One region of the Geobacillus sp. 47C-IIb genome, then DNA from elsewhere that is predicted to be linked to it. Evidence: predicted binding sites of a transcription regulator. Region 1 holds the regulator's gene; the other holds the start of a gene.
What was found. The regulator NrdR, encoded in region 1, represses ribonucleotide reductase genes. The targets are predictions, from matches to a motif close to AACACNATATATNGTGTT.

Region 1 (15,970 bases):
TCGTAGTGTTCCATGACATTACGGAATTGAAGCGTCTGGAGCAAATTCGCAAAGACTTTGTCGCCAACGTTTCACACGAGCTGAAAACGCCGGTCACCTCCATTAAAGGGTTTGCCGAGACGCTGCTTGACGGAGCGATGAAAGACGAAGAGGCGTTAGAGCATTTTTTGACGATCATTTTAAAGGAAAGCGAGCGGCTGCAAACACTCGTTGAAGAATTGCTTGATTTGTCAAAAATTGAGCAGCACGGATTTCAATTGCAGCTCGAAGACGTGGACGTGGCCGAAGTGATTGCCGAGGCGGCAGCCGTGTTTCGTCAAAAGGCGGAGGAAAAGCAAATTGACTTGCGCGTTGAGGCGTTGCCCGGGCTTGTCATCCGCGGCGATCGAAATCGGTTGAAGCAGATTTTGATTAACTTGCTTGCCAACGCTCTCGCTTATACGCCAGAACATGGACAAGTCGCCGTCGAAGCGGAAGAAAAAGAGAAGGAAGTGCTCATTCATGTGAAAGATACCGGTATTGGTATCGAGGAGAAGGAAATTCCTCGTATTTTTGAGCGCTTTTATCGCATTGACAAAGCGCGCAGTCGTGATTCCGGCGGAACAGGCCTAGGCCTTTCGATCGTCAAACATTTGGTGGAGGCTCATCACGGCTATATTACAGTAGCAAGCGAAGTGGGGCGCGGCACAGTGTTTACGATCCATTTTCCAAAGCCGGAGCGGTAGCCGGCTTCTTTTTTATGAGAAGCGGTTTGCATGGTACAATAGAACAAGGAGCGTTCGAGGAGGGATGAGATTGAAGAAAAAACTCGTCTTAATTGATGGCAACAGCGTGGCATACCGCGCCTTTTTTGCCTTGCCACTTTTGCATAACGACAAAGGCATTCATACGAATGCGGTTTACGGGTTTACGATGATGTTGAACAAAATTTTGGCGGAAGAACAACCGACCCATTTACTTGTAGCGTTTGACGCCGGAAAAACGACGTTCCGGCATGAAACGTTTCAAGAGTATAAAGGCGGACGGCAACAAACTCCCCCGGAACTGTCCGAGCAGTTTCCGCTGTTGCGCGAGTTATTAAAAGCGTACCGCATTCCCGCTTATGAACTTGATCATTACGAAGCGGACGATATTATCGGGACGCTCGCTGCCCGCGCTGAGCAAGAAGGGTTTGAAGTGAAAATCATTTCCGGCGACCGCGATTTAACCCAGCTCGCCTCCCGTCATGTGACGGTCGATATTACGAAAAAAGGGATTACCGACATTGAGCCGTATACGCCAGAGACCGTTCACGAAAAATACGGCCTGACTCCGGAGCAAATAGTGGATTTAAAAGGATTGATGGGCGATAAATCCGACAACATCCCGGGCGTGCCCGGCATCGGGGAAAAAACGGCGGTCAAGCTGCTGAAGCAATTTGGTACGGTGGAAAATGTGCTCGCATCGATCGATGAGGTGAAAGGGGAAAAACTGAAAGAAAACTTGCGCCAACACCGGGATTTAGCTCTCTTGAGCAAACAGCTGGCGTCCATTTGCCGCGACGCCCCGGTTGAGCTGTCGTTAGATGACATCGTCTACGAAGGACAAGACCGCGAAAAAGTCATCGCGTTATTTAAAGAACTCGGGTTTCAGTCGTTCTTGGAAAAAATGGCCGCGCCGGCAGCCGAAGGGGAGAAACCGCTTGAGGAGATGGAGTTTGCCATCGTTGACGTCATTACCGAAGAGATGCTTGCCGACAAGGCAGCGCTTGTCGTTGAGGTGATGGAAGAAAACTACCACGATGCCCCGATTGTCGGAATCGCACTAGTGAACGAGCATGGGCGATTTTTTATGCGCCCGGAGACCGCGCTGGCTGATTCGCAATTTTTAGCATGGCTTGCCGATGAAACGAAGAAAAAAAGCATGTTTGACGCCAAGCGGGCAGTCGTTGCCTTAAAGTGGAAAGGAATTGAGCTTCGCGGCGTCGCCTTTGATTTATTGCTCGCTGCCTATTTGCTCAATCCGGCTCAAGATGCCGGCGATATCGCTGCGGTGGCGAAAATGAAACAATATGAAGCGGTGCGGTCGGATGAAGCGGTCTATGGCAAAGGCGCCAAGCGGTCGCTGCCGGACGAACAGACGCTTGCTGAGCATCTCGTTCGCAAAGCGGCAGCCATTTGGGCGCTTGAGCAGCCGTTTATGGACGATTTGCGGAACAACGAACAAGATCAATTATTAACGAAGCTTGAGCAGCCGCTGGCGGCGATTTTGGCTGAAATGGAATTCACTGGGGTGAACGTGGATACAAAGCGGCTTGAACAGATGGGTTCGGAGCTCGCCGAACAACTGCGTGCCATCGAGCAGCGCATTTACGAGCTAGCCGGCCAAGAGTTCAACATTAACTCACCAAAACAGCTCGGAGTCATTTTATTTGAAAAGCTGCAGCTACCGGTGCTGAAGAAGACGAAAACAGGCTATTCGACTTCGGCTGATGTGCTTGAGAAGCTTGCGCCGCATCATGAAATCGTCGAAAACATTTTGCATTACCGCCAGCTTGGCAAACTGCAATCAACGTATATTGAAGGATTGTTGAAAGTTGTGCGCCCTGATACCGGCAAAGTGCATACGATGTTCAACCAAGCGCTGACGCAAACTGGGCGGCTCAGCTCGGCCGAGCCGAACTTGCAAAACATTCCGATTCGGCTCGAAGAGGGGCGGAAAATCCGCCAAGCGTTCGTCCCGTCAGAGCCGGACTGGCTCATTTTCGCCGCCGATTACTCACAAATTGAATTGCGCGTCCTCGCCCATATCGCCGATGACGACAATCTAATTGAAGCGTTCCAACGCGATTTGGATATTCACACAAAAACGGCGATGGACATTTTCCATGTGAGCGAAGAGGAAGTCACGGCCAACATGCGCCGCCAGGCAAAGGCCGTTAACTTCGGTATCGTTTACGGAATTAGCGATTACGGATTGGCGCAAAACTTGAACATTACGCGCAAAGAAGCTGCCGAATTTATCGAACGTTACTTCGCCAGCTTTCCGGGCGTAAAGCAGTATATGGAAAACATTGTGCAAGAAGCGAAACAGAAAGGATATGTGACAACGCTGTTGCATCGGCGCCGCTATTTGCCTGATATTACAAGCCGCAATTTCAACGTCCGCAGTTTTGCAGAGCGGACGGCCATGAACACGCCAATTCAAGGAAGCGCCGCTGACATTATTAAAAAAGCGATGATTGATTTAGCGGCACGGCTGAAAGAAGAGCAGCTTCAGGCTCGTCTTTTGCTGCAAGTGCATGACGAGCTCATTTTGGAAGCGCCAAAAGAGGAAATTGAGCGATTATGTGAGCTTGTTCCGGAAGTGATGGAGCAGGCCGTTACGCTCCGCGTGCCGCTGAAAGTCGACTACCATTACGGCCCAACATGGTATGATGCCAAATAAGGGGTACGGGGGCGGAAACGGGCCGGCCAATCATAGAAAAAGAACTTCTCCCAGCCGGGCTGATGCGAATGGGAAAAAGCTTTTGCCCGGTTGCGGGGCAAGTCGACATCAACAAAGAGAAGTCGTCTTGGCTTGAGTCGGGACGCCGGTGAACGACAGGGAAGAAAAAGGCTCTCTGCCCGGCCAGCCTGCATTTTGTGATTGTACAGGCAAACGAGCAAAGAAAGGAGGGAACGTGATGCCAGAATTGCCGGAAGTGGAAACGATCCGCCGCACGTTGCTGCCGCTTATTGTTGGCAAAACGGTCGGGGATGTGCAAATTTTTTGGCCGAACATCATTCGTCATCCACAAGATCCGGAGGCATTTGCCGCAAGGCTTGTTGGACAGACGGTGCGCGGCATCGATCGGCGAGGGAAATTTTTGAAGTTTTTGTTTGACCAAGATATGCTTGTTTCCCATTTGCGCATGGAAGGGCGTTACACCGTTGCTGATGCACACGAACCGCTTGACCCGCACACGCACGTCGTGTTCCGCTTCACTGACGATAGTGAGCTCCGTTATCGCGATGTGCGCAAGTTCGGAACGATGCATGTGTATGCCAAGGAGGAGGGAGACCGCCAGCCGCCGCTTGATCAATTGGGGCCGGAGCCGCTTTCCCCGGCGTTTTCTCCAGCCGTATTGGCGGAGCGGGCCGCGAAAACGAAACGGACTGTGAAAGCGTTGCTGCTTGACCAAACCGTCGTCGCTGGATTTGGCAACATTTACGTCGATGAATCACTGTTTCGCGCTGGCATTCTTCCCGAGCGGCAGGCCGCTTCACTGACAGACGAAGAAATCAAGCGGCTGCATGAACAGATGGTCGCCACCATCGGTGAGGCCATCATGAAGGGGGGAAGCACGGTGCGAACGTACGTCAACACGCAAGGGGAAACGGGCACGTTCCAACATAGCTTGTTCGTATATGGCCGCAAAGGGGAGCCGTGCAAACGGTGCGGAACCCCGATTGAAAAAACGGTCGTCGCCGGCCGCGGCACGCACTATTGCCCGCACTGTCAGCGGTAGGCGACAAACGAAAAAGGAGAGAAATCAAATGGCAGTAACCATCGGGTTGACTGGGGGAATCGCGAGCGGGAAAAGTACGGTCAGTGCCATGATGCGCGAACTCGGCCTTCCGGTCATTGACGCGGATGAGGCGGCGCGAGCTGTCGTTGAACCAGGAGAAGAGGCGTATCGACAAATCGTCGCTACCTTCGGTCCGGACATTTTGCAGATGAACGGCGAGATCGACCGGGCAAAACTCGGAGCGATCGTCTTTAACAACGAACAAGAGCGGAAAAAGCTGAACGCCATCGTCCATCCGGCTGTGCGCCGGAAAATGCTTGCGGAAAAAGAGGAGCTCATTCGTTCCGGAGCAAAAACGGTCGTCTTGGATATTCCTCTCTTATTTGAAAGCGGACTGACCGATTGGGTTGATAAAGTGCTCGTCGTTTACGTTGATGATGACGTTCAGCTTCGTCGCCTCATGGCGCGAAACGGCTTCACCGAGGAGGAAGCGATCGCCCGCATCCGCGCTCAGTGGCCGCTCGAAGAAAAAGTAAAACGTGCTGATGCAGTTATCGACAATAACGGAACGGTGGAACAGACGCGTCGACAGTTATTGTCGATTTTGCAACAATGGGACGCCTTGGAAAAATAGGCGTCTTTTTTGTTTGTTTTTTGTCATTTTGCTCTCCACATTCTTGAAAAATATGATATACTATTTATACAGATTGCGATAAATAGTATAACATATATGAGAGGAGAACAAGGTGAATGAAGGCGAAAGTGGCGATTAACGGATTCGGACGAATTGGACGGATGGTTTTCCGGAGAGCCATCAATTCTCCTGATCTCGATATTGTGGCGGTCAATGCCAGCTATCCGCCCGAAACGTTAGCCCATTTAGTGAAATACGACTCGAACCACGGCAAATTTGACGGGGACGTCACCGCCTTAGAAGACGGCCTGCTTGTCAACGGAAAAAAAGTGAAGCTATTGAACTCGCGCGATCCGCAGCAACTGCCGTGGAAAGAGCTTGATATCGATATCGTCATTGAAGCAACTGGAAAATTTAATTCTCGTGAGAAAGCGAGCCTCCACTTAGACGCTGGGGCGAAGCGTGTCATTTTAACCGCTCCGGGCAAAAATGAGGATGTCACAATCGTCGTTGGCGTCAACGAACAGATGCTTGATATCGAACGTCATTTCATCATTTCGAACGCTTCGTGCACGACGAACTGTCTCGCTCCTGTCGTGAAAGTGCTTGATGAGGCGTTCGGAATTGAAAATGGGCTGATGACGACCGTTCACGCCTATACGAACGACCAAAAAAATATTGACAATCCGCATAAAGATTTGCGCCGCGCCCGCTCATGCGCACAATCGATCATTCCGACGACGACTGGGGCGGCGAAAGCGCTTGGCTTAGTGTTACCGCATTTGAAAGGAAAACTTCACGGCATGGCGCTGCGCGTCCCGACGCCAAACGTCTCGCTTGTCGATTTGGTCGTCGATGTCAAACGGGATGTGACAATTGATGAAGTGAACGAGGCGTTGCTTCGCGCGGCTAACGGACCGCTGAAAGGAATTTTAGAATTCACGATGGAACCGCTTGTGTCGATCGACTTCAACACGAATCCGCATTCAGCGATCATTGATGGTTTGTCGACGATGGTGATCGATGGACGGAAAGTGAAAGTGCTCGCTTGGTATGACAACGAATGGGGCTATTCGTGCCGCGTCGTCGACTTAGCGCATCTTGTCGCTGCTAAGATGAACGAACATCTTCACGTCAATGCGTAACCACTTCGCCGGCCATCCGCCGGCGTTATTTTATCACCTTGAGTCAAGGTATCCCCGCTTCTCAGTGTGATGGTACGTAGGAGGGCGTTCGCTGACTGGTTGCTTGAACATTCGCCGCAAGGCTTATCCAATCCGTTTCCAAAAAGCGTCCAAGCCGATGTTGAGCGGCTTGGGCGTTTCTTGTTTTTCTCATGTAAAAAAATTAAAAAAGGCTGTTGCAAAAAACCCCTAAACAAAGTATACTATGTCTCGTGAACTTCTTAACGGCAAAGGTAATGTGACTACTTAAAGGGTTAGGACCTCTTAGGACTAACTTTCCCCCGTGGTAGTTATACATGCCATTTTGCAAACGACAATCTGTTTTTTATTTGAGAAAATTGGTTAAAAGGGGGATTCTTTGCATGGATACGATGGGTCGTCACGTTATCTCGGAACTCTGGGGATGCGACTTTGACAAACTGAATGATATCGATTTTATTGAAAAAACATTTGTTGACGCCGCACTAAAATCAGGGGCGGAAATTCGTGAAGTCGCGTTCCATAAATTCGCTCCACAAGGCGTAAGCGGAGTTGTCATTATTTCGGAATCTCATTTAACAATTCACACGTTCCCTGAACATGGCTATGCGAGTATTGATGTGTATACATGCGGCCATTTAGACCCGACGATTGCCGCTGACTACATCGCAGAACAGCTCGGCGCACAAACGCGAGAAACGATTGAACTTCCGCGCGGCATGCGTCCAATCGAAGTGAAAAAGGCGCACGCGCTGTAATTCCATAACGACGGAACCGAAAGGAGCGTAAGCGGAACGCTCCTTTTTTTATTCTTCGACGGTACAACAGCGGTGAAAATCATGGTATGATGGAAGAAAAAGAACGACTAGGGAGACGTGGCTATGAGCGTGTGGAAGAAGTTGAAGTATGCGTTGACGAACCATTGTGAAACGCGGGAAACCCATGAAGATTCCGAGCTGCGCAGCCATTATTACAAGGCGACCAACCGTGCTGTCATCGAAGCAGTCAAAGAGCTGCTTTCGTCGTTACCTAACGCCGAGCTGCTTTCCGTTTCCGAGGAGCGAGGCGAGCTTTGTGCTCAGACACGGCGGGGCAAAAAGTTGTTTATTGTTGCTACCGTCGTTTCGGTTCGTCCGTTTGAAACAGCGGTCGACTTTTCAGTGACGACGGAGACGAAGGTGTTGCCGTTTGATTTTGGCTCCAGCCGGGCAGTGATCCTCGAATTGTACCGGAAGCTTGATGCCCGTCTGCCGTATATCGGCTCCGGGTTAAACGGCTAACTATGGCTTGTCTGCTTTTCTCCATTCCGGTATGATAGAAAATAAGAAGACAAACGGAGTGAATGTTATGCGGTGTCCGTCATGCCATCATCAAGGCACGCGCGTGCTTGATTCGCGTCCAGCCGAGGAAGGCCGTTCGATCCGTCGTCGGCGGGAGTGTGAACGGTGCCATTATCGGTTTACGACGTTTGAGCGGATCGAGGAGCCGCCGCTCATTGTCGTGAAAAAAGAAGGGACGCGCGAAGAATTCAGCCGGGAAAAAATTTTGCGTGGCTTGATTAAAGCGTGTGAAAAACGGCCGGTGGCGTTGGAAGAACTGGAAAAAGTGACGCAAGAAATCGAACGAGAGTTGCGTAATCAAGGCGTATCGGAAGTGAAAAGCGAAACGATCGGTGAAATGGTCATGGAACGGCTGTCGCGCATCGATGAAGTGGCTTATGTCCGTTTTGCTTCCGTCTATCGCCAGTTTAAAGATATTAATGTATTTATTGAAGAACTAAAAGAGTTGATTAAAAAAGGACAGCGGTAAAAGGGCTTTCGCGTTAGGCAGCAAGCCCTTTTTTCAACGTTTTTTCGGGCAGGAAAGGAGAGAGGCGGGTTGAAACGAATACGACGAAATGGAAGGTTGGGACGATGGAACATCATTGGAAAGAACTGATTGCCGTCGACCGGTACATGGTACAAAGCCGTGGAGTATTGCATGATGTGGATCGAAAAGTGTTGACAATGCTCTATCAGCCGCTCATTGGCTATCGCGCGCTCGCGCTTTATATGACGCTTTGGGGGGAACTTGAGCTGCTCGGCGGCCGGGAAGCGACTCACCATCGGCTGATGGCGCTTATGCAATGCGGGCTGCCGGACATTTATAGTGAACGGCTCAAACTTGAAGGAATCGGACTGTTGAATACATACGTCCGTGTTTGGGAAACGGAAGAGCCGAAACAGTTTCTTTATGAATTGCGTCCGCCGCTGGCGCCCGATCAGTTTTTCCGCGACGAAATGCTCGGTGTCTTTTTGTATCGGCAAGTCGGTCGCCATTTGTTTGCCCAACTGAACGAGTTTTTTGCCCGTCCCTCGATTGACGAGACGAAGTTTACCCGAGTGACACGTTCGTTTTCTGACGTCTTTTCAGCCGTCCAAGCTGAACAAATCGTCGCCGGTTTTAGCGAAGAAGCCGGACATGAACTCGAGCCGCCGGACGGAAAGGTGCATATTGGGCGGGACGGGGCATCGTATACGCTCGATGACGACGTGTTTGATTTTGAACTGTTTTTTGCTGGACTGTCGAAACAATTGGTGCCGCGTCGAGCAGTGACGGCAAAAGTGAAAGAAGCAATTAAAAAGTTGGCATTTTTATACGGCATTCCGCCGCTTGAAATGCAAAAAATCGTTCTTGGTGTCATCGATCCCGCTTACCATATCGATATTGATGCGCTGCGTCAAGCGGCGCGTGAATGGTATGAGCTTGAGCATGGCGGTGCTGCACCGCGGCTTGTCGAGCGGGTGCAGCCGCTCGCCCATCGGACGATGGAGAATGTTGAACCACGCACGAAGGAAGAGCAGCTGATGAAGCAGCTCGAAACGATTTCTCCACGTCAGCTGTTGAAAGAAATTTCAGGTGGTGCTGAACCGTCGCTAGGGGATTTGCAGTTGATTGAAGACGTTATGTTTCAGCAGCAGCTTCTTCCTGGTGTTGTCAACGTGTTGATTTATTACGTTATGCTGCGGACGAATATGAAACTATCAAAAAAATATGTCGAAAAAATCGCCAGTCATTGGGCGCGCAAAAAAGTGCGGACGGTCAAAGAGGCCATGGAGTTAGCCAAAGAGGAAGCAAAAACATACCAACAGTGGGCGAATGAAAAAGAAAAAGGGGCACGGCCAGTGCGAAAAGTCGTGCGCACAGAAATTGTTCCTGACTGGCTGAAGATGGATTACAGTCAACCGGACGATGACGATTTTGATGTGGAACAGGCGCGCAAAGAGCTTGAAGAACGGCTGAAAAAATATCGTGATGGATCGTAGGTGTAAAAGCAATGGAACGAGTAAACCACTTGTTGCAGCGGTTGCTTGGCAACCAAGGGTTTAAGCAGCGTTATGAACAAATGAGGACCTATATTTTGACACATCCGGACGTGCAGCCGTTTTTGCGGGCACACGAGCGGCAGTTGTCAAACGACATGGTTGACCGCAGTTTGATGAAGCTGTATGAATTTATTGAGCAAAGCCAGCACTGCCGCCAATGCCCAGGGCTCGAGCAATGCCCGAACATGCTGCCGGGATACCGTCCGAATTTGGTGGTCACCGGTGGACGGATTGACACCGAGTATGACCGCTGCCCGAAAAAGGTGCAGGATGACGAGCGAAGACAGCAAGAATCGCTGATTCAAAGCATGTTCGTACCGCGTGAAATTTTGCACGCCTCGCTGTCTGATATTGATCTTAGCGATAATGGGCGGATTAAAGCGATCAAGTTCGCCGAGAAGTTTGTGACAGAATACCAGCCAGGAAAAAAAATGAAAGGGTTATATTTGCACGGATCGTTTGGCGTCGGCAAAACGTATTTGCTTGGCGCGATCGCCAACGAGCTTGCCAAACGAAACATCCCATCGCTCATTGTCTATGTACCGGAGCTGTTTCGTGAACTGAAACATTCGCTCCAAGATCAGACGATGAACGAAAAGCTGGATTACGTGAAAAAAGTGCCGATTTTGATGCTTGATGATCTTGGTGCTGAGTCGATGTCAAGCTGGGTGCGCGATGACGTGCTCGGTCCGATTTTGCAATACCGGATGTTTGAAAACTTGCCGACCTTTTTTACATCCAACTTTGATATGCAGCAGCTTGCCCATCATTTAACGTATTCGCAGCGCGGCGAGGAAGAGAAAGTGAAGGCGGCGCGCATTATGGAACGGATTCGCTATTTGGCATACCCGATTGAGCTGACCGGGCCAAACCGTCGCGAGCAAAACGGTTAATAGGCGTACTAGGATCCCGCAGCAACGTTCTCTTACGATCGGCTTCCAAAAGTAGGACGCCGATTTTTTTTTGTCTTGCCGCCCTTCAGGTGAAACGCCGTTAAGCTTGGCTCTTTTTTTAGTCTAAACAGCTGGTTGTCCCCATATATATAAACCAAGCATTGATCTCGAATTAAGGGGGGACAGCGGGTGATCGAAATCCATTTTGACGAGGCAAGCGAGGCGGAGAAACTGTTTTGGCTGCTGAACAAACGGAAACAGGATGCCTGTCCGCTGTTTCACGCCGCTTACGATGGACGCAAAACCGTGGCGGTTTACATACATGGCGAGGAGAAGCACGTGCTTGAGGAGCATATCATACCAGCCATGACGGCGTTTGTGAGGAGGGTTGTGGAAGACAGGTTGCTCTTATCGATCATCTCCGACGTCTTTTATTTCCGTGATGTGGAGGAGCAACAGCAAATTTTAGCGCTCGCCCATTCGTTTTTAGAAGGTGAGCGGCGCGACTACCGGAAAGGCGGGGAGTTTGCCGCTTCGCGTGCAGTGCTTCTGCGCAGCGCATTCGCTTCCTTTTTGCGTGACGGATTATCGTTTTCGTTTTCTTCATTCGTTACATTCCGCTTAAAGTCGTATATGGAGCGCCTCCAGCATTACGTCGAGCTGGCGATTGATGAATACAAACTAGAACAGGAATACCAAAACTTTGTGCAAATGCTGCGTGACTGCCTTGCCACCCGGACGCCGCAATGGCCGCGCCTCTACTTAGTACATGACCCGCCACACTTTTTGTTTTATGACAGCAGCCGACGGGAATTGTCGATGGCTGAAGTAAAACAAATGATTGATCGCCATCTCGTCTTCAGCCAGCCGATGTATATCGATTCTTCCGTTCTGGCGCCGCTTATTTCGCTTGCTCCGGCTGAAATCGAGCTGTACACGGATCATCCGGATGATGGCATGGTGCAGACGATGCAAAACGTGTTCCAAGAGCGGCTTCGCCTTCGGCGTCGCGCTGATTTTGCCCATCTGTTTACCGCTAACGCTGGAAATCGAGAAGAATCTTGATTTTTCCTGTTGTTTTCGCTATAATGACGTCATAAAAGTGAACGAAAACAAGCGATGATGAGGACATGGGCGCATTTTTACGGTTTCCAGAGAGGGAAGGCGTTGGCTGGAACCTTCCTAACACGAAAAATGTGCTTACCCCCTCAGAGCTGCGGTAGCGAACGCGACGTCTAGTAGTTGCCGCCGGTCGACGGCCGTTATATGTGTTGAGCCATGGCTTTGTTTTTGCCATGGGAAGAAGGGTGGAACCACGACAAAAACTCGTCCCTTTATGAGGGAGGAGTTTTTTTATTTTGACATTAAGGTAAAGGAGTGAACTTCATGCCAGACGTTATTCGCATTACGTTCCCGGACGGGGCGAAAAAGGAGTTTCCGAGCGGAACGTCAACTGAGGACATCGCTGCCTCGATCAGTCCGGGATTGAAGAAAAAAGCGATTGCCGGGAAACTGAACGGCCGGTTTGTTGATTTACGCACGCCGCTTCAAGAAGACGGCGAGCTTGTCATTATTACCCAGGACATGCCTGAGGCACTTGATATTTTGCGTCATAGCACCGCCCATTTAATGGCGCAAGCGATCAAGCGGCTGTATGACAACGTCAAGCTTGGCGTCGGCCCGGTCATTGAAAACGGCTTCTACTATGATATTGATATGGAACATAAGCTGACGCCGGATGATTTGCCGAAAATTGAGGCGGAAATGCGCAAAATCGTAAAGGAAAATCTTGACGTTGTTCGCAAAGAAGTGAGCCGCGACGAGGCGATTCGCCTGTATGAAAAAATTGGTGATCACTTGAAACTGGAGCTCATCAACGATATTCCGGAAGGCGAGACGATTTCCATTTACGAGCAAGGCGAGTTTTTCGATCTTTGTCGGGGTGTGCACGTGCCGTCGACCGGGAAAATCAAAGAGTTCAAGCTGCTCAGCATCTCGGGGGCCTACTGGCGCGGTGACAGCAACAACAAAATGCTGCAGCGTATTTACGGTACGGCGTTTTTCAAAAAAGAAGATCTGGACCATTATTTGCAGTTGCTCGAAGAGGCGAAAGAGCGCGATCATCGCAAATTGGGCAAAGAGCTTGAGCTATTTACGACATCACAAAAAGTCGGACAAGGACTGCCGCTTTGGTTGCCGAAAGGGGCGACGATCCGTCGCTTGATTGAACGGTACATTGTCGATAAAGAAATCGCCCTTGGTTATGATCATGTATATACGCCGGTGCTCGGTAGTGTGGAGCTGTATAAAACCTCAGGACACTGGGACCATTATAAAGAAAACATGTTCCCACCGATGGAAATGGATAACGAAGAGCTCGTGCTGCGGCCGATGAACTGCCCGCACCATATGATGATTTATAAAAGCAAGCTTCATAGCTACCGTGAGCTGCCGATCCGCATCGCCGAGCTCGGCACGATGCATCGCTACGAAATGTCCGGGGCGCTTACTGGACTGCAGCGTGTCCGCGGCATGACGCTCAACGACGCCCATATTTTCGTGCGCCCGGATCAAATTAAAGACGAGTTTAAGCGCGTCGTTAATTTGATTTTGGAAGTATACAAAGACTTTGGGCTGGACGAATATTCGTTCCGCCTGTCGTACCGCGACCCACAAGATAAAGAAAAATATTACGACGACGACGAGATGTGGGAAAAGGCGCAACGCATGCTGCGCGAGGCGATGGATGAACTTGGCCTCGATTACTACGAAGCGGAAGGGGAAGCAGCGTTTTACGGACCGAAGCTCGATGTGCAAGTGCGCACGGCACTCGGCAAAGATGAGACGCTGTCGACTGTACAGCTTGACTTCCTCTTGCCGGAGCGGTTTGACTTAACATATATCGGCGAAGATGGAAAACCGCACCGCCCGGTCGTCATCCACCGCGGCGTTGTTTCCACGATGGAACGGTTTGTCGCCTTCTTGATCGAAGAATACAAAGGGGCATTTCCAACGTGGCTCGCCCCGGTGCAAGTGGAAGTCATCCCGGTATCGTCGGAAGCCCATCTCGATTATGCGTATGAAGTGAAACAAGCGCTGCAAGTAAACGGCTTCCGCGTCGAAGTCGACGAACGGGATGAAAAAATCGGCTATAAAATCCGCGAAGCGCAAATGCAAAAAATTCCTTATATGCTCGTTGTCGGCGACAAAGAAGCGGCCGAGCGAGCGGTCAACGTCCGCCGCTACGGTGAAAAAGAAAGCGAGACTGTGGCGCTTGACAAGTTTATCGCGATGCTAGAAGAAGATGTGCGGCAAAAACGAGTGAAAAAACGATGAGCCAACAGCGGCCCGTAGGCGGCATGCCCGCCTGCCGGGCTGCTTTTTTCAGGTGAACAGCTGCGCTGCCTCAGAAACGGGAACACGAAGGGCAACAAAACTTTTTGTCACAAATCAAAAGTTTTCTCTTGTCAACGAAACAATGATCCGCTATAATAAAGGACGTTGTGTTTATCAAGAATGGATCCTTGACATGCCATCACCAAGGTGGTATAGTGTATAAAGTGAAATGATTGCTTGTTTGTAACGAAAGCAGAAGCACCCGCTTCTCACCTGACCGACGCTTAAGTGGCTGTTGGCAGGTTGTTACGGTTCGTCAATGGTTTATTCGAACATCGTGCGCGGGTGCCTTGTGCATCCGCGCTTTTTTGTTAGGAGCGGGATTCTGCCGACAAACAAGACAGTCGGAAAAAACCTTGGAGGTGGCTCATTATTAGCAAAGATTTTATTATCAACGAACAAATTCGTGCCCGCGAAGTGCGCTTAATCGATCAAAACGGCGATCAGCTCGGCATTAAGTCGAAGCAGGAAGCGCTCGAGATCGCGGCAAGACGCAACTTGGACCTTGTGCTTGTCGCCCCGAACGCCAAACCGCCTGTTTGCCGTATCATGGACTACGGCAAATTCCGCTTTGAGCAGCAAAAGAAAGAAAAAGAAGCGCGCAAAAAGCAAAAGGTGATCAACATTAAAGAGGTGCGCCTCAGCCCGACGATTGAGGAACACGACTTTAATACGAAACTACGCAATGCGCGCAAGTTTTTAGAAAAAGGCGATAAAGTGAAGGCGACGATCCGCTTTAAAGGGCGGGCGATCACCCATAAAGAAATCGGGCAGCGCGTCCTTGACCGCTTCTCGGAAGCATGCGCTGATATCGCGGTCGTCGAAACGGCGCCGAAATTGGAAGGGCGCAACATGTTTTTAGTGCTGGCACCGAAAAATGACAACAAGTAAGGAGGAACTACGATGCCAAAAATGAAAACTCACCGCGGCTCGGCCAAACGGTTCAAAAAAACGGCGAGCGGCAAATTAAAACGCGGTCATGCGTATACGAGCCACTTGTTTGCTAACAAAACGAAAAAGCAAAAACGTCATCTTCGCAAAGCGGCGCTCGTTTCGCCTGGCGATTTCAAACGCATTCGTCAAATGCTTGACAACTTGAAATAATGACCGATCAGTAGGAGGGAAAAATTATGCCACGCGTAAAAGGTGGACCAGTGACGCGCAGACGTCGCAAAAAAGTATTAAAGCTTGCGAAAGGGTATTTCGGCGCGAAACACGCGTTATATAGAGTTGCTAACCAACAAGTTATGAAATCTCTCATGTACGCGTATCGCGACCGTCGTCAACGGAAGCGCGATTTCCGTAAATTATGGATCGCGCGTATCAACGCGGCAGCTCGCCAAAACGGCTTGTCCTACAGCCGCCTCATGCACGGCTTGAAACTGGCCGGTGTAGAAGTAAACCGGAAAATGCTTGCTGACTTGGCGGTAAACGACCAAGCAGCGTTCGCTCAACTCGCTGACTTGGCAAAAGCGAACTTGAATAAGTAATACGAATGGCCATCCTGAACGGGGATGGCCGTTTTTATTTACATAGGAAATGGAGTGAGGGAGGGGCCTTATGATACAATATGCAATAGCCGTCAATCTTCTCGCTTTTTTGCCATGGGGCTTGATAAATATAAGGCGAGACGCCATCGTTTTCGCATCGCCGAGCGGACGCTTTGGCTGCTGGCGTGGTTGGGTGGAGCTTTCGGAGCTATGGCGGGCATGTATACGTTTCGCCATAAAACGCGCCATCGCGTGTTTCGATACGGCTTGCCGCTGTTGGCAGCGGCGGAGTTCGTTGTTTATTGGCTGTGGATGAGGTAGAAAGGGGAGAAGAGAATGAACTGGCCTTTGCTTTACGACATGCAACGCGAGTTAGACACACGCATTGAAACGCAGCACGGCCTAGAGGCTGAAGATTTGTTTGCGCGCAAGCATCTTGCTTTTCTTGTTGAACTTGGTGAGCTGGCGAACGAGACACGCTGTTTTAAGTTTTGGAGCGTTAAGCCGTCTTCACCGGCAGAGAAAGTGCTTGAAGAGTAC
Region 2 (15,970 bases), 280 kb from region 1:
TCATCAAGCCAAGAAACCGATCCAGATGATTTACCGTTTACCCCGCGCGCGAGCGTATGGCGTGGCCGCAATGTCGAACCGTTCGTGCCAACCCCGCCGCCGCGGCTCATAATTTCCATTACCTGCTTTCGGTGTTCGGAAATGCCTTCCCGCGAATCTTTCACAAACGGCATCACATAGCAGTTAAAATACGTCACTTCCTTGCCCGAACCCGCTCCGTACAACACGCGCCCGGCCGGGACAAAGTTCATGCTCGAGAGTTCCTCATAAAATTTTTGGAACCACTCGTTGCGCTTTTCCTCTGTTTTCTCTACAGCAGCCAGCCCAGTTGCGTTCCGTTTCGCGATTTGTTCATAAAAAATTTCCAGCGGCTTGTCGATAATGTCAAGCGAGCGGAGCACAATGCCCGTTTCTGCCTCCTCGCCTTCAAGCACATGCCGGTATTCATCATCAATCAACACGCGCGCTTTTTTCGCGTCCCAGTCGATATCGACAATAAAGCCGAGACCACGGGCTGGAAATTTCGGATCCTCCTTGATCGTCAATACGACAAAATCGCCCGGCGCCAACGTCAGCTTTTCCGTATCCTTAAACGAATACCGGTCAAGCATTACTAGACGGGACACGCCTTTATGAGTGATGTGCATGTCCGGCGTAATCGGATGCACTTGCGGAAACAAACGAATATCCTCGTTTAGCTTCTCAATATTAATTTTCATTTTTTCGGACGACGCCACCGTCATTCTCCTATCTCTCCTCTTTTATATAATCTCTCACGTTTTGGCAAAGTTGTCCTGTCTTCTCTACCTTACCATACAAAACAGAAAAAAACAATATATAGTATGATTTTTAAAGAAAATCATACTATATATTGTGATTTAGAACAAATGATTTCATTTTTGTCAAGCAGAAAAAAAGGCAAAAAACGGCGAAAAGCGGAGAAAACCAGATGGATGATGCCGTTTTTGCCGGAAAATGAATGATTTTCCACATTGCTGCTTAGCGCTTAAAGTTCCATTCATCGCTTTCGTACTTTGTCCGCGCCAGCTCCTCGACATACGCCAACTCTTCAGCCGTCAGCGTATATGGCTCCAACAAGATGTCCAAACCTTTTTCAAACCCTTTGTAAAACGCCTCTTTCGCTTCCTCAATCGTTACCGTTCGCTCCGTCAGCTCGTTGATCGCGACCGCCTTGTTTTTAAAATTGCGCTGCAGCCGCTCTTTCACCCGCTCATTCGGATATTTAAACAAGCTGAACAGCAAGTCTTCGTCCAAATCAAGCAAAATCGAGCCGTGCTGCAAGATGACGCCTTTTTGACGCGTTTGTGCACTACCGGCCACTTTTCGTCCTTCGACAACGAGTTCGTACCATGATGGTGCGTCAAAGCAAACGGCTGAACGCGGGCTGCGCAAATCCGCTTTTTCTTCTTCGGTTTTTGGCACGGCAAAATACGCGTCAAGCCCAAGGAAGCGAAATCCTTCCAAAATGCCTTGGGAAATGACACGGTACGCTTCCGTCACTGTCTGCGGCATGTCCGGGTGCGATTCTGACACGATCACGCTGTACGTTAATTCTTTGTCATGCAAGACACCGCGCCCCCCGGTCGGACGGCGGACAAAGCCAAGGCCGTGCCTTTTCACCGCCTCTAAATCAATTTCTTTCTCCACTTTTTGAAAATAGCCGATTGACAATGTCGGCGGATTCCAACCGTAAAAGCGGACCGTCGGCGGAATTTTCCCCGCGCTGTGCCAATCCAAGAGCGCCTCATCAAGCGCCATATTAAACGACGGCGAACAGTCGCCGGAATCGATAAAGCGCCACACTTCTTTTGCCATCGTTTCACCTTCTCTACGATTTCGAGCATGCGATATAGGGCGTTACAGCGGCTTGTCCGCAAGGCGGATTAGGCCGCCTTCTCTGTCACCTTTACTAGTTTAGCAAACAACGCCGGCTAAGGGAAGAAAAATGACATTATGAAAACACTTTGCTTCTAGGAGACAACTCTATATAATAGGAATAGTGGACGAAGGGAAAGGAGGCCTAACGGGTGGAAGCATTGCTTATTATTCTTGGCGCAATCCTCGTATATTCCGTCATCACCTATTTGTGGCAACGGAGAATTGTCAAAGCATTGACGGAAGAAGAGTTCCGCGCCGGCTATCGAAAAGCGCAATTAATCGATGTCCGTGAACCGGATGAATTCGCGGGTGGACATATTTTAGGGGCGCGCAACATTCCGCTCACTCAGCTGCGTATGCGTATGAAAGAACTCCGCAAAGACCAGCCCATTTATTTATATTGCCAAAACGGGCTGCGCAGCGGGCGGGCCGCACAAATGCTTTACCGAAAAGGATACCGCAATTTGTACCATTTAAAAGGCGGATTTAAAAAATGGACGGGGAAAGTAAAGAAAAATTCCTAGCTATTGCAAAAAAAGAGGCGCTCTGCTAGAAAAAAGCAGAACGCCTCTTTTCGCTTGCAGCGATTAAAGCGACGATTCAAATTCCGGCGGCAGAACGACCGCCTCTAATACCGATGCGGCTGCGCCAATGGCGCAACTTTTTTCTTTCAGCTCCGAGACAATCATGTACGGCTCATTTTCATTTTTAACGAGAATGCGCTCTTCCACTTCTTTGCGCGCTGCTCGGAGTATATAATCACCGGCGCTGGCGAGCGGACCGCCGATAATGACTGCCTCTGGGTTGTACGCATAAATCACCTGCAGCAGCCCGATACCGAGATAGCGGCCCGTTTCTTCCAAAATACGCGCCAGCTGGTCATCGCTTTCGGCCGCCAACGCCATCGCGGCGATGGAAAAGCGGTCGTCAAGCCACTCTACACGTCCCTCTTCCGCCAAACGGCGTTCAATATATTTTTGCGACGCGTACATTTCCCAGCAGCCGATGTTGCCGCAGTTGCAGCGGACACCGTTTAAGTCGATCGTATGATGGCCGATTTCACCCGCCAGCCCGTTCACCCCTCGATACAGCTGATGATGAAGGACGACACCGGCGCCGATGCCAATGCCGGCGCTAATATAAACAAAATGGGCAAACTCCTTGCCGGCGCCGAACCATTTTTCTCCGAGCGCCGCCAGCTTTGCCTCATTTTCGACGATGACCGGATATTGCGGCCACTGTTTTTGCAAAGCCGAGGCAAGTGACACATCGCCCCAGCGCAAGTTCGGCGCGAAAATGACCGTCCCGCTTTCTGTGTGAACGATGCCAGGGACACCGATCCCGATCCCCATCACACCGTACGGCGTTGCTGGCGCTCGACGGATAGCCGCCTCAATCAGTTCGACCATCTCACTCACAATCGCCTCCTGCCCCTCCTCTGGGCGGAACGAACGCCGCTGCTCCCAAATGATTTCGGCATTTAAGTTCGTCAAAACAGCATATAAATAATTGACGCCAAGCTCAACGCCGATGAGCGAGCCGGCGTCGGCGTTAAAGCGAAGCATCAGCGGGCGTCGGCCGCCAGTCGAAACGCCGATTCCACTTTCGTGGACCAAATGCTCGTCAATGAGTTCATCGACGAGAGCGGAAACGGTCGCTTTGTTCAATCCGGTTATTTTCGCAATGTCGGCGCGTGAAATCGGATGTTGGTCGCGAATCAATTTCAACACAAGCTGTTTATTCATTTTTTTGACAAGAGTAATGTTTCCTGTCCGCACGTGACTAGTCATCCTTTTTTCGTTTAGTATGCCCCGCGAATGTGCGGATGCACTTCAGTCTCGTAAAACTGGCGAAGCCGCGCCATTTCTTCTTCACTGAACGATGGCACCGCCAACGCCGCCAAGTTTTCTTCGACTTGTTTCACCGTTTTAAATCCTGGAATGGCGCACGTCACTTCTTCATGGTCAATGACCCATCGGAGCGCCGCTTTCGCCATGCTGCCGCGCCCATCGGCAATCCAACGCAGCTTGTCGGCGAGCTCCACCCCTTTTTCAAACTCCAAGCCGCCGAACGTTTCCCCTACATTAAACTGTTCACCGTTGCGGTTGAAATGGCGGTGATCATCCTCAGCAAACGTCGTTTGCTTCGTGAACTTACCAGTCAGCAGTCCGCTGGCGAGCGGAAGGCGGACCAAAATGCCGACGCCGCGCCGTTTCGCTTCCGGAAGCAGACGCTCGAGCGGCTTTTGCCGCAAAATGTTGAAGATGACTTGCAGCGCGCTTGCCTGCGAATGCTCGATGACGTACAGCCCTTCTTCTATCGTTTCAACGCTGACGCCGTAATAGCGGATTTTTCCTTCCTGCTTTAACTTCTCTAACACTTCAAACACGGCGCCTTGCTTTAAAATGGAAAACGGCGGGCAATGAATTTGATACAAATCAATCGTCTCGCGGCCGAGCCGTTTTAAGCTTGCCTCACAATATGCGCGCACGGACGCTTCGGAATAGTTGTTTGGGTCATGGATATCGCCGGCGCGACAAAACTTCGTTGCTATGTAGATGCGGTCTTCCTTCCCTTTTGTCGCCTTCGCCAACAGCTCCTCGCTATGGCCGTTGCCGTACACATCAGCCGTATCAAAAAAGTTAACCCCCTGCTCAATGGCGTAGGCGAGGGCGCGCAACGATTCTTGATCGTCGACTTTCCCCCATGAGCCGCCGATCGCCCACGTACCGAAGCTGAGTTCGCTCACTCGAAGGTCGGTACTTCCTAACTGCCGGTATTGCATGTCTCACTCCCCCTTATTCATGGATCACCGCCATTAGTTTATATGATAAACTAACTAAACTTTTCTGTCAACGCTGCAATAGCGGCGCAGCCGGGCTAAACGAAACGGCCCGCCCATTTTTGGACGAGCCGCTTATCGGTATTAGTTTTTCGTTTTTTGATAGCGCAAAATCGGCTTGCGGGCCGCAGTCGTTTCATCGAGCCGTTTAACAACAGTCGTATGCGGCGCTTCTTGGACGATTTCCGGAGTTTCTTCCGCTTCCTTGGCAATTTGAATCATCGCATCGATAAACGCGTCAAGCGTTTCTTTCGATTCGGTCTCAGTCGGTTCGATCATCATGCACTCTTCAACGATGAGCGGGAAGTAAATCGTCGGCGGATGGAAGCCAAAATCCAGCAGCCGCTTTGCTATATCCAACGTTCTGACTCCAAGCTTCTTTTGCCGTTTGCCGGAGAGAACGAACTCGTGCTTGCAATGGCGGTTATACGGCAAATCGTAATAGTCGGCAAGTCGACGCATCATATAGTTGGCGTTTAAGACGGCGTATTCGCTCACCGCTTTTAAGCCGTCCGGCCCCATCGAGCGGATGTACGTGTACGCCCGGACATTGATCCCGAAGTTGCCGTAAAACGGCTTGACACGTCCGATCGATTGCGGGCGATCGTCATCGAGATAATAGCCGTTTTCTCCTTTGGCAATGACCGGCTTCGGCAAAAACGGGATGAGGTCAGCTTTCACCCCGACCGGACCAGAACCTGGGCCCCCGCCGCCGTGCGGGCCGGTAAACGTTTTATGCAAGTTCAAATGGACGACGTCAAAGCCCATATCACCTGGTCGCGCCTTACCAAGAATGGCGTTTAAGTTCGCGCCGTCATAATACAGCTTGCCGCCCGCCTCATGGACGATTTCTGCCATTTCGACGATCTGCTCTTCAAACAGCCCGAGTGTGTTCGGGTTTGTGAGCATAAGCGCCGCTGTATCCGGGCCGACAACGCGCTTTAAGTCCTCTAAGTCAACAAGTCCATCAGCAGTCGAGCGAACCGTAACTGTTTCAAAGCCGGCAACCGTTGCCGACGCCGGATTCGTGCCGTGCGCCGAGTCAGGAACGATCACTTTCGTCCGTCCGAAATCGCCGTTTGCTTCGTGATAGGCACGGATCATCATCAGCCCGGTCCACTCGCCGTGAGCGCCAGCCGCCGGTTGCAGCGTAACTGCATCCATTCCGGTAATTTCTTTTAAGTGCTCTTGCAAGTCGTACATGAGTTCAAGCGCCCCTTGCACCGTTTCCTCCGGCTGCAGCGGATGGATGTGAGCAAACCCGGCGAGACGGGCGACATTTTCATTGATTTTCGGATTGTATTTCATCGTGCACGACCCGAGCGGGTAAAATCCTGAATCGACGCCGTGGTTCCGCTTGGAGAGCGCGGTATAATGGCGCATTAAGTCCAATTCTGACACTTCCGGCAGCTCCGGCTCCTCAGTGCGAAGATAATCAGCCGGCACAAGCTCGCTTACATCAACAGCAGGAACGTCAAGTGTCGGTAAGCTGTAGGCAATTCGTCCTGGCTTGCTTCGTTCGAAAATGAGCGGTTGATCGTTATGCATGGCCATCCCCCAATTCGTTTACAAACCGATCGATTTCTTCCTTCGTCCGCAGTTCTGTGACAGCAACGAGCATATGGTTGGCAAGCTCCGGATAATCGAAGCCGAGATTATAGCCGCCGATGATCCCTTTTTGCCGCAGGCGGGCGTTGACATCATCGACCGGCTGGTTGAGCCGGATGACAAACTCGTTAAAAAACGGGCCGGCAAATGGCGATAATAAGCCGCGTTTTTGGAGCTCGCTTTTCGCATAATGCGCCTTTTGCATGTTCATCGTCGCCATCTCTTTCACCCCCCGCTTGCCGAGCGCCGAGAGCGCCACTGAAGCAGCCAAGGCGTTTAACGCTTGGTTTGAACAAATGTTCGATGTCGCTTTATCGCGACGTATATGCTGTTCACGTGCCTGCAACGTCAACACAAATCCACGGCGACCTTCCTCGTCGGTCGTCTGCCCGACAAGACGCCCCGGAATCTTCCGCATGAGCGGCGCTTTGACGGCAAAATAACCGCAGTGTGGACCTCCAAATTGCATCGGGATACCAAACGGCTGCATATCACCGACGACGATGTCGGCCCCAAACTCCCCAGGCGGGGTCAAAACACCAAGGGCGAGCGGATTGCTAGCAACAACAAATAAACTCTTCTTTTCATGGACGAGCGGCTCAATCGCTTTAAGCGGCTCAATCTGGCCGAAAAAGTTTGGATATTGGATTACAACGCACGCCACATCGTCTCCCATTTCGGCTGCAAGCACCTCAAGATCAATGACACCGCCGTTATACGGAATTTCTTTCACCTCAAGCCGCTGTCCGTTCGCATACGTGCGCACGACTTCACGATATTGCGGATGGACGGCGTTAGAGATAAGCACTTTGCGGCGCTTCGTATGGGCCGCGCTCAGCAGCACTGCTTCTGCAAGCGCCGTGCCGCCGTCATACATCGACGAGTTGGCGACGTCCATGCCGGTCAGCTCGCACACCATCGTTTGGAATTCGAAAATGGCCTGCAGCTCGCCTTGCGAAATTTCCGGCTGGTACGGCGTATACGCCGTGTAAAACTCGGAACGCATTAAAACATGGTCGACGACGGCTGGAATATAATGATCGTACACCCCAGCACCTAAAAAAGAAACATATTGTCTCGCATTAGCGTTTTTGTCCGCCAGCGCACTTAACTCTTTCCACAGTTCCGGTTCCGATTTTGCCCGTTTCACATTCAGTTCACCGCGGAAGCGGACTTGTTCCGGAATGTCAGCGAACAGCTCATCGATCGAGGCAACACCGATCGTCTTCAACATCTCTTGTTTGTCTTCTTCCGTCATCGGCAAATAACGGTGGAGCACAGTTTTCCTTCCCCCTTACTTATGACTTGGCCCGCTTGTAAAACGGGGTCGGTACAATGGTTGCTTTCAATCGTTTGCCACGGATGTCCACTTCTACTTCTTGGCCAATCGCAGCCACTTCCGCTTTGACAAGAGCTAGACCGATGTTTTTTTTCAACGTCGGCGACTGCGTGCCGGTTGTGACGAAGCCAGCTTCTTCGCCGGCGGCAAACACGCGGTAACCGTGGCGCGGAATGCCTTTATCGATCATCTCGATGCCGACAAGCCGACGCGGCGGCCCAGCTTCTTTTTGCTGCTTCAGCACGGCTTGGCCGATAAATGGCGGCTCTTTTTCCGTTTTGACGGCAAAGCCGAGCCCGGCTTCAAGCGGCGAGATCGTTGCTGAGAGTTCTTGGCCGTAAAGCGGCAAACACGCTTCAAAGCGGAGCGTGTCACGCGCCCCTAACCCGCACGGGAGGACGCCGTCCTCAGCTCCAGCTGTCAAGATAGCCTCCCATAAAGTAATGGCATCTTCCGCTTGACAGTATAGTTCAAACCCGTCCTCACCGGTATAGCCGGTACGGGAAACGAGCGTCTTTACGCTGGCCACTTCCACACCATCTTGGAACGAAAACGGACGCAGCGCCGACAAATCCATATCGGTCAATTTTTGCAGCACGCGTTCGGCAGCTGGCCCTTGCAAAGCAAGCAACGCCGTTTCCGCCGACACATCCTCGAGTTCGACGTCACCATCTGCGTGCTCGCTTAGCCACGCAAAATCTTTTTCCGTATTTGCAGCGTTGACGACAAGCAAATAGTCGTCTTCCCCTTTTTGATAAATCAACAAGTCATCAACGGTGCCAGCGCTTTCATCACACATGAGCGTATATTGCACCCGTCCCGGCCGCAGCTTAGCGACATCGTTCGTCATCAGTTTTTGCAAAAAAGGGAGACTGCCACCGCCGCGGACGATGATTTCCCCCATATGGGAAACATCAAACAGCCCGGCGCGCGTTCTTACAGCATTGTGTTCTTCCTTGATGCTTGAAAATTGCACCGGCATTTCCCAGCCGCCAAATTCAACTGTCTTGGCGCCGTAACGGGCATATACCGGAAAAAGTGGCGTGCGCTTCAGCATCCGATTCCCTCCTTTTTAATCTGTGACGCAAAAAAAGGACAGACTCCACCCTTTATATAAAAGGGGGCTCTGTCCTGGCACCTGAAAGTTTCCCGTCGACCATCGATCGACACAGCCATTAGCCGTTGACGCTGGCCGAGCGGTTTCCTCTTGGGTGGTCCGCCTATGGGCAGACGCTCTCCAGAGCTGCGTCAAGCAAGAGTCTTTTTGCCTGAGAGATTCGCGTTTCCGCTTGCTCCTTCGGCGCTACATTCCGTAGTCTCTCCCCTTGCCGTCATCCGCCGATTCATAAATTTTTCCAAAGCGGGCATACTAAAAACGCCCTTATCAATCATTCATAAGAATGTTCTAAATTTATACTACCATTAACCACATAAAAAGGGCAATAGAAAATAATCGAACTTTCATAGGAATTAAATACAAAATTGTTCTTATTTTGTTTAACATATAACCTATCATCCACACAAATATTCGTAACAAGGGAAGGGGATGGCCATGGACATCGAGATAAAAATGGACGAAACATGGAAGGAGGAGTTTCTTGAGCGCGTCGAAAAAGACGGTCCATGGGCGAGCTGGGAAATGTACGAGTTAGCGTTAGAGGCCGCCCATCATTTAAGCGTGCCGGAATTTAACGGCTTGCAGGCACCGAAACATTTGCCGCATTTAACGATTCTGCCGCACCAGCTTGAAGTGGCGCGCCGCGTCGTCGAAGAGATGAATGGCAAAGCGATTTTGGCCGATGAAGTGGGTCTTGGCAAAACGATTGAAGCGGGGCTCGTCCTCAAAGAATACATGATTCGCGGTCTTGTCAAAAAAGCGCTCATTCTCGTTCCCGCCTCCCTTGTTTCACAATGGGTGAAAGAGCTGAACGAAAAGTTTTTCATCCCGGCCGTCCAGCAAAAAAAGAGCTATGTATGGGAACAATGCGACATCGTCGTCTCATCGATCGATACAGCGAAAAAACCGCCGCACCGCGACATCATTTACGAGCAGCCGTATGATATGATCATCATCGATGAGGCGCACAAATTAAAAAACAACAAAACGAAAAACTACGAGTTTGTGCAAAATTTAAAAAAGAAGTTTTGTTTGCTGCTGACAGCAACGCCAATCCAAAACCGGATCGAAGAAATTTTCAACCTTGTCTCGCTCCTAAAACCTGGCCATTTAGGCAACGCCGAACAGTTTGCGAAAACGTATGGCAAAACGCGAGCGGTGCAAACAAACGATCATTTAAAAGCGCTCGTCAACAAAGTGATGATCCGCAACCGTCGTGCCGACACACCGATCGAATGGTCAAAACGCCACGTCGAGCCGGTGTTGATCGAGTTTACAGACGAAGAACGCGAACTGTATGAGGCAGTAAAGGCGCTCCGCCATGAATCGTTCGCCGGTTCGTTTTCGCTTATCACGCTCCTTCGCGAAGCGTGCAGCAGTCGTGAAGCGTTGTTTTTAACGATTAAAAACATGATCGATAAGTGTGAAGGGGCAGTTCCGGAAGCGCTTGAACATGTGCTTGAAAAAATCAACGCTGTCACAACGAACTCAAAGGCGGAAAAAGCGCTCGAGCTCATCCGCTCCATTAATGACAAAGTGATTATTTTCACCGAATATCGGGCGACACAGCTCTATTTGCAATGGTTTTTAAAGCAGCACGGCATTTCGTCCGTCCCGTTCCGCGGCGGCTTCCGGCGCGGCAAAAAAGACTGGATGCAAGAGCTGTTTAAAAACCATGCTCAAGTGTTTATCGCCACCGAAGCGGGCGGTGAAGGGATCAACTTGCAATTTTGCCGCTACGTCATCAACTACGACCTGCCGTGGAATCCGATGCGCCTCGAGCAACGGATCGGCCGCGTCCACCGGCTCGGCCAAACGGATGATGTCCACATTTACAATTTCGCCGTCAAACAGACGGTTGAAGAACATATTTTAACGCTTCTGTACGAAAAAATCCGCTTATTCGAGCGAGTCGTTGGTGAACTGGATGACATTTTGGCAAAAATGAACCTCGCCAACCTCGAGCATTATTTTGAAGACGCCCTCGTCCATTCGCGGAGCGAAGGGGAAATGAAAATTAAAATGGAAAATATTATGGCCATGATCGAGCTGGCGGAGCAACTCGGAAAAAAAGGGGGCGAACGGCATGCAGCAACATGAAATCCGCCGTTTTGTCGAGCGTTACTTTACGGCGAACGGCTGCACCTTTTTAGAAGCAAACGACAACTATATGACGATCCAGCTGACGGCAGAAATGGATAAAGAACTGATGAATCGGCCGTTCTATTGGCATTACATCGAACGGACGGGCGGCGTTCCGCAACCGATGCAGCTGACACTGATCACCCGTCCAAACGAGCAGACGAACAAGCTAAAAGGAGAACGGCTTCATTTCGGAGCGCCACGGCTGCACCAGCTGTTCCGCTCGGCCCAAAAACGCGGCAGCTTTATCCGGCTGTACGAAGAACCAGAGTCCCCGCTCAATGGAAATGCTGCCCTTCATCCGTGGCTTGGCATGAACGTTGTCATTTCGTATGAATGCGACCGAAAAAAAGATGATCTCGTTTCACTTGGTCTTCATCTAATCAGTGGAACAATCATCGAATCGTTTCATGAACGGCTGCGTGAGCGGCGGTTGACGCCGAAAATCCCGGATTATTGCTTCACCATTTCTCCGCTCATTAAGCCACGAAGCGGCATCAGCCGCCTTGAACAATATATTCGCGGCCGCATCGCCGCTGACGACCACACATGGGCCGACGAAGCGCGCCAACGCTGGGCCGATGATTTGGCGCTGCTTGATGAGTTTTACAAAGATACAGAAGAAAAGCCAGAATGCTATTATATCGAAAAAGAAGCGCTTGAAAAGCAGTATAAACCGCGCATCACCGTTTCTATCATTAACGGCGGCCTGTTCTATTTAATGCCCCGCTCCTCATGACACCCCTATAACCGGGCAATCTGGCGCCGTTTCAACCAAAAAACACCCGCCAGCCGACAAGGCCAGCGGGTGTCCGTCATGAGCGGCGCCGAAACAACAAGCGGAACGAAAGCGGCATCAGCCCGAACAGGCGGTAAGAGAGCGGAGGCTTCTCTTGTTTCCGCTCACTTCGCCGCCGTGTCCGTTCCTCTTTCGGCATATCCATGTATGCGACAAACTGCTGGGTGACAAATTTGACATAATCATTGACCGCCATCAAAGTCCCCCCTTTTCCTTTTAGTTTTTCCGTCTCTTTCCTTTTTTAATCGTTTTGCTCGCTCCACTCGGTGATATGGAGCGCTGGAAGCATGACCGTAAACACGACACTTCTTCTAAATCCGGATGACGAGCGGACAGACAAGGCGACACGGACGCTCGTTTCCCCTTCTTTTTCCCAACGGTAGACAGCCGTCCCGCGCGGGTACGTCCATTCCCCTTCGCGCACGGTCATCGTTGGATCCGACAGTGCGATTTGTTCTTTCACGTCAAACACGGCCATCTGCACGAGCTCATCGGCTTCGGCCGCCTGTCGATCGGCATGCGCCGCCTGTTGTTCCACTTCATACAAAAGCACGATGTGCGTGACGGAAAAAGCGAGCAGCAAAGCAACAACCGCTACAAGCGGAAAAACGACGCCGTCCTGACGTCCCATCTCTCCCCTTCTACTCCTTTCTTTGTTCCTCCGTCCTTTCCTCTCAAAAGTCAATGCAGCTCGTCGCCCAAGCGAGCGAAAGGAGGTATAACGGCTGCTAAGAGCCGCTAGCCATTCAGTAAAAAATCCTCCCACTAAAACGCCCGCGCCACAAACGCTTCATAAACTATTCCATCGGTAGCTGTCACTTGCACAAACAGACCACGGATGCCCGTACTGTATGAAACAGCACGCACATGACGAAGTGCTGTTTCGTTGCCAGTGCCGTCCACTTGGCGGATGATGTTGGATTTTACTAACGAAAAGCTCACCTTGTCGCCATTCCATTTTTGCAAATAAAGCGTCGCCCCGTCCGTCGACCATCGTTCCGTTTCATGCAATTCGATTTGCAGTTGCTGCAAAAACAAACGCCACTCAAGGTGCGTAAACCCATCAACTGACACATCAGCACCAAGCGGGCGGACGGATAGCAGCGCCGGGATGACCGCAGCAACGGTCAACGCAGCCGCCAGCGCCAACAGCGCTTCCAAAAGCGTAAATCCCGACTCTCTCCCTGCTACCGCTTGCCGTACCCGCACCGTTCCACCTCGCGGCCGACGTAGTCGTTCCAACGCACGCATACTTTCCACATCTGCCCTCCTTCGTTGCGCGCCTGCAAACGAAACACCGTTCGTCCATCTGCCACCGCCGTTTCGCCGACAAGCGGCTCTTCATACAAAGCGATCGTTAACAGCCGGTGCGCTTTTTCCTCGAGCACGAGATTGTTTCGCTCAAGTGTGATTTGCATATACAAGGGAAGGAGGACAACAACCGCCGTCCATAACAATGCTAGGGCAAACAACGCCTCAACGAGCAAAAATCCGCCGCTACATTTTTTGTACATAAAACCGCCCTTTTCCGAGCAAAAACGTCACTTTATAACTGTTTTCGCTACTTTTTACCCAAACAGTCCCGCCTTGTTCAATATTGCCGTTATCAGTAAAGACGACCGGATTGCGCAGCGTGCCAATCTGAAACCGCCATGGCGCCGGGAGCGTGCGGACGACGATCTGCTGACCACTCTCCGCATCAACCACCCGATACTCACCGCGTCCTTCGGTGAAAAACACGGATACTTTCCCTCGCTTGGCGATGGCATGCTGCTGAGCGCCATACAAATCGGCTCGCAGCAGCGCCAGCATATACGCTTCCTCACGCTGCTGCATGATCCCACCAAGCTCTGGGACGGCCAGTGCCGCCAACAGAAGCACGATCGACAAAACGACTAGCATTTCAAGCAGCGTAAACCCACCGTTACGAGCCAATTTCGCTCACATCGCCATTCTCGTTAATTTTGATCGCATGACCGTTCGGGCATTTGTCCGATTTAATATAACGGCCATCAAGCAATTGTTGAACGGTTGGAATTTTGTTATGCTCCATCTCATATGCCTTCACTTGCGCCTGTACCGTGCTCAAAAACGCCTCACATCCTTTGTCGTTAATCATGCCGTTATGCTTTGTGATGTTTGGAATCGCAACTAACAGCAACACAGAAATGACCATTAACACAATGAGCATTTCAATAAGTGTAAACCCTTTTTCGTTCATGGCAACTCCTCCTTCATATCGTCAGTCTCACCTCTCATCTTTAGCCGCCGCATATTCCTATGCAGCTTTACAGCCCGTTCAACATCGAAAACATCGGCAGCAAAATAGCCAAATACATGCCGACGACAAGCACCCCGACTGCTGACAACAAGAGTGGCTGCACAAGCTTCAACGCTGTTTCAAGCTTCTTTTCGATCACTTGCAGCAAAAACTCACCGTAATGTTCGAGCTCTTTGCCAAGTTCGCCGTTCGACTGGCCGTGGCGGATGACAAGCGCCAGCTCCGGTTCATAATAGCGGACAACGCTGACGAGATGATCAAGCGGCATCCCTTTGACCAACCCATCACGAATTCGTTTACCTTCCATTTGTAGAAACGGCCAAGAGAAAGGCTCACTGAAAACCCCGAGGGCTTCGTAGACAGACAACCCCGCTTGCAGAAGACGGCCGAGCTGGCGGGCCATAACATACGTAACCAACAGTTTCACAACCGAAGCGCACCACGGAATGGACAAGGAGAGCTGAAGCTGGCGGGCAATCGGCCAGCGGCGGAAGAAAACAGCGTAAAACAGCCAGGAGAATATGGCGAAGGAAGCGATGACGACCAACGCCATCGGAGCGTGAGCGATGAGCGCAATAAGTAGAGAAGTTTGTTCATTTTCAGGTGAAAGCGCCGCGGCGGTTCGCTCAAATTGCGGAAGCAGCCATCGTTCCATCAATAGTAGCATGACGATGAGCAAAGCGAAAAGAAAAAGAGGGTAGCGCCCAAAGCGGCGCAGCTGTTCACCGAAACGCGCTTTTTGTGCGAGCGCCGCCCCCGCCTCCGCCATGCCGCGCGGCAAATCGCCATGCCTTTCGGCAAAAAAGAGCAGGCTGACAGCAAGACGGTCGACAGGCAGCTCCTCGATGGCGGCAAACAACGGCAAACCGGCCCGCAGCTGCTGCAAGCAACGTTCAAGCTCCAACCGGCGCTTCATTGGGGCTTGGATGGCTAAAAATTCGAGCGCTTGTCCGAGCGGATAGCCGCGCTCAAGCAGCCGGCCAAGTCGAGCAAAAAACAATGCTTGTTCAGCAAGCGGCCACGTTTTCTTCTTCATCGTTCTCCCCCTCCGACAAGTTCAAGCGCGCGAGTCGGCAAATACCCGAGCGCGATTCCTTTGCGGATAAGGCGTGCTAATGTCAGATGCGGGCGGAGCCGTTGCTCGCCTTCCCCCGACAGCGAACGGATGACATCAAGGAGCGCTGAGCCGTAAAGCAGCTCATGAACGGCAGCACGCCGTCTTCGTTGAAGCCGACGACAAGCCGGATGGCAATTGTCACCGCATAGCGGGCAGCGAAGCTCAACAAGACGCTGCGCCGAAACAGCAAGCAACGTCTCAGCCAAGTCGCCGGGAGACACCCCGAACTCATGGAGCCGATACACTGCGCCGACTGCATCAGCAGCATGCATGGTCGATACCACCAAGTGCCCTGTCAACGCTGATCGTACGGCGATCGCTGCCGTATCATGGTCGCGGATCTCGCCGACCATTAACACATCCGGGTCATGGCGCAAAGCGGCTTTCAAGCTGGCTGCATACGTGATACCTGCTTTTTCATTGATCTGCACTTGCAAAAACCGATCATTCCGTTTTTCAATCGGATCTTCCAACGTGATAATGTTACGTTGTCTTTCCGCTTGGCAAACGTCGAGAAGCGTATACAATGTCGTCGTCTTTCCCGACCCGGTTGGGCCGGTCAGCAACACGAGTCCTTGTGGCTGCTGCATAAAGGAAAACAATCGTGCGGTGGAGTGGGAAAATAAGGATAGTTCACGAAGCGGCAGCGAAAAGCGCTGCGGTAGAAGGCGGATGACGAGGCTTTCATCATAAAGCGTCGGCAGCGTGGATAAGCGCAAATACACCGTTTCCCCGGACTCATTCACTTCCATCGCGCCGCTTTGCGGACGACGGCGTTCGCCAATATCCATGCCAGCCAAAAATTTGAAATGGACGATGACGCGTT

Region 2: IC804_RS03995 (ribonucleotide reductase N-terminal alpha domain-containing protein) is a predicted target of NrdR. The motif match lies at 861-878, and genes of this name have one in related genera.

Annotation. Positions count from the first base shown of each region.
Region 1 is NZ_CP061473.1:1,072,050-1,088,019, reverse strand. It holds gene pnpS (two-component system histidine kinase PnpS) at 1-725, shown strand, start outside; gene polA (DNA polymerase I) at 790-3,426, shown strand; gene mutM (DNA-formamidopyrimidine glycosylase) at 3,665-4,489, shown strand; gene coaE (dephospho-CoA kinase) at 4,518-5,123, shown strand; gene IC804_RS05490 (glyceraldehyde-3-phosphate dehydrogenase) at 5,240-6,268, shown strand; gene IC804_RS18820 (hypothetical protein) at 6,372-6,500, shown strand; gene speD (adenosylmethionine decarboxylase) at 6,670-7,044, shown strand; gene IC804_RS05480 (hypothetical protein) at 7,168-7,566, shown strand; gene nrdR (transcriptional regulator NrdR) at 7,634-8,095, shown strand; gene IC804_RS05470 (replication initiation and membrane attachment family protein) at 8,200-9,591, shown strand; gene dnaI (primosomal protein DnaI) at 9,603-10,544, shown strand; gene ytxC (putative sporulation protein YtxC) at 10,734-11,609, shown strand; T-box leader at 11,655-11,881, shown strand; gene thrS (threonine--tRNA ligase) at 11,931-13,880, shown strand; ribosomal protein L20 leader region at 14,125-14,256, shown strand; gene infC (translation initiation factor IF-3) at 14,310-14,831, shown strand; gene rpmI (50S ribosomal protein L35) at 14,844-15,044, shown strand; gene rplT (50S ribosomal protein L20) at 15,071-15,430, shown strand; partial or broken gene IC804_RS05435 (DUF1294 domain-containing protein) at 15,501-15,751, shown strand; gene IC804_RS05430 (dUTP diphosphatase) at 15,767-15,970, shown strand, end outside.
Region 2 is NZ_CP061473.1:794,817-810,786, forward strand. It holds gene IC804_RS03995 (ribonucleotide reductase N-terminal alpha domain-containing protein) at 1-737, opposite strand, end outside; gene IC804_RS04000 (lipoate--protein ligase family protein) at 1,000-1,836, opposite strand; gene IC804_RS04005 (rhodanese-like domain-containing protein) at 2,049-2,423, shown strand; gene IC804_RS04010 (ROK family transcriptional regulator) at 2,487-3,677, opposite strand; gene IC804_RS04015 (aldo/keto reductase) at 3,701-4,684, opposite strand; gene gcvPB (aminomethyl-transferring glycine dehydrogenase subunit GcvPB) at 4,826-6,289, opposite strand; gene gcvPA (aminomethyl-transferring glycine dehydrogenase subunit GcvPA) at 6,282-7,628, opposite strand; gene gcvT (glycine cleavage system aminomethyltransferase GcvT) at 7,648-8,745, opposite strand; glycine riboswitch at 8,935-9,023, opposite strand; gene IC804_RS04035 (DEAD/DEAH box helicase) at 9,241-10,905, shown strand; gene IC804_RS04040 (YqhG family protein) at 10,892-11,686, shown strand; gene IC804_RS04045 (YqzE family protein) at 11,763-11,942, opposite strand; gene comGG (competence type IV pilus minor pilin ComGG) at 11,988-12,377, opposite strand; gene comGF (competence type IV pilus minor pilin ComGF) at 12,512-12,955, opposite strand; gene IC804_RS04060 (competence protein ComG) at 12,934-13,260, opposite strand; gene comGD (competence type IV pilus minor pilin ComGD) at 13,244-13,681, opposite strand; gene comGC (competence type IV pilus major pilin ComGC) at 13,671-13,967, opposite strand; gene comGB (competence type IV pilus assembly protein ComGB) at 14,035-15,063, opposite strand; gene comGA (competence type IV pilus ATPase ComGA) at 15,060-15,970, opposite strand, start outside.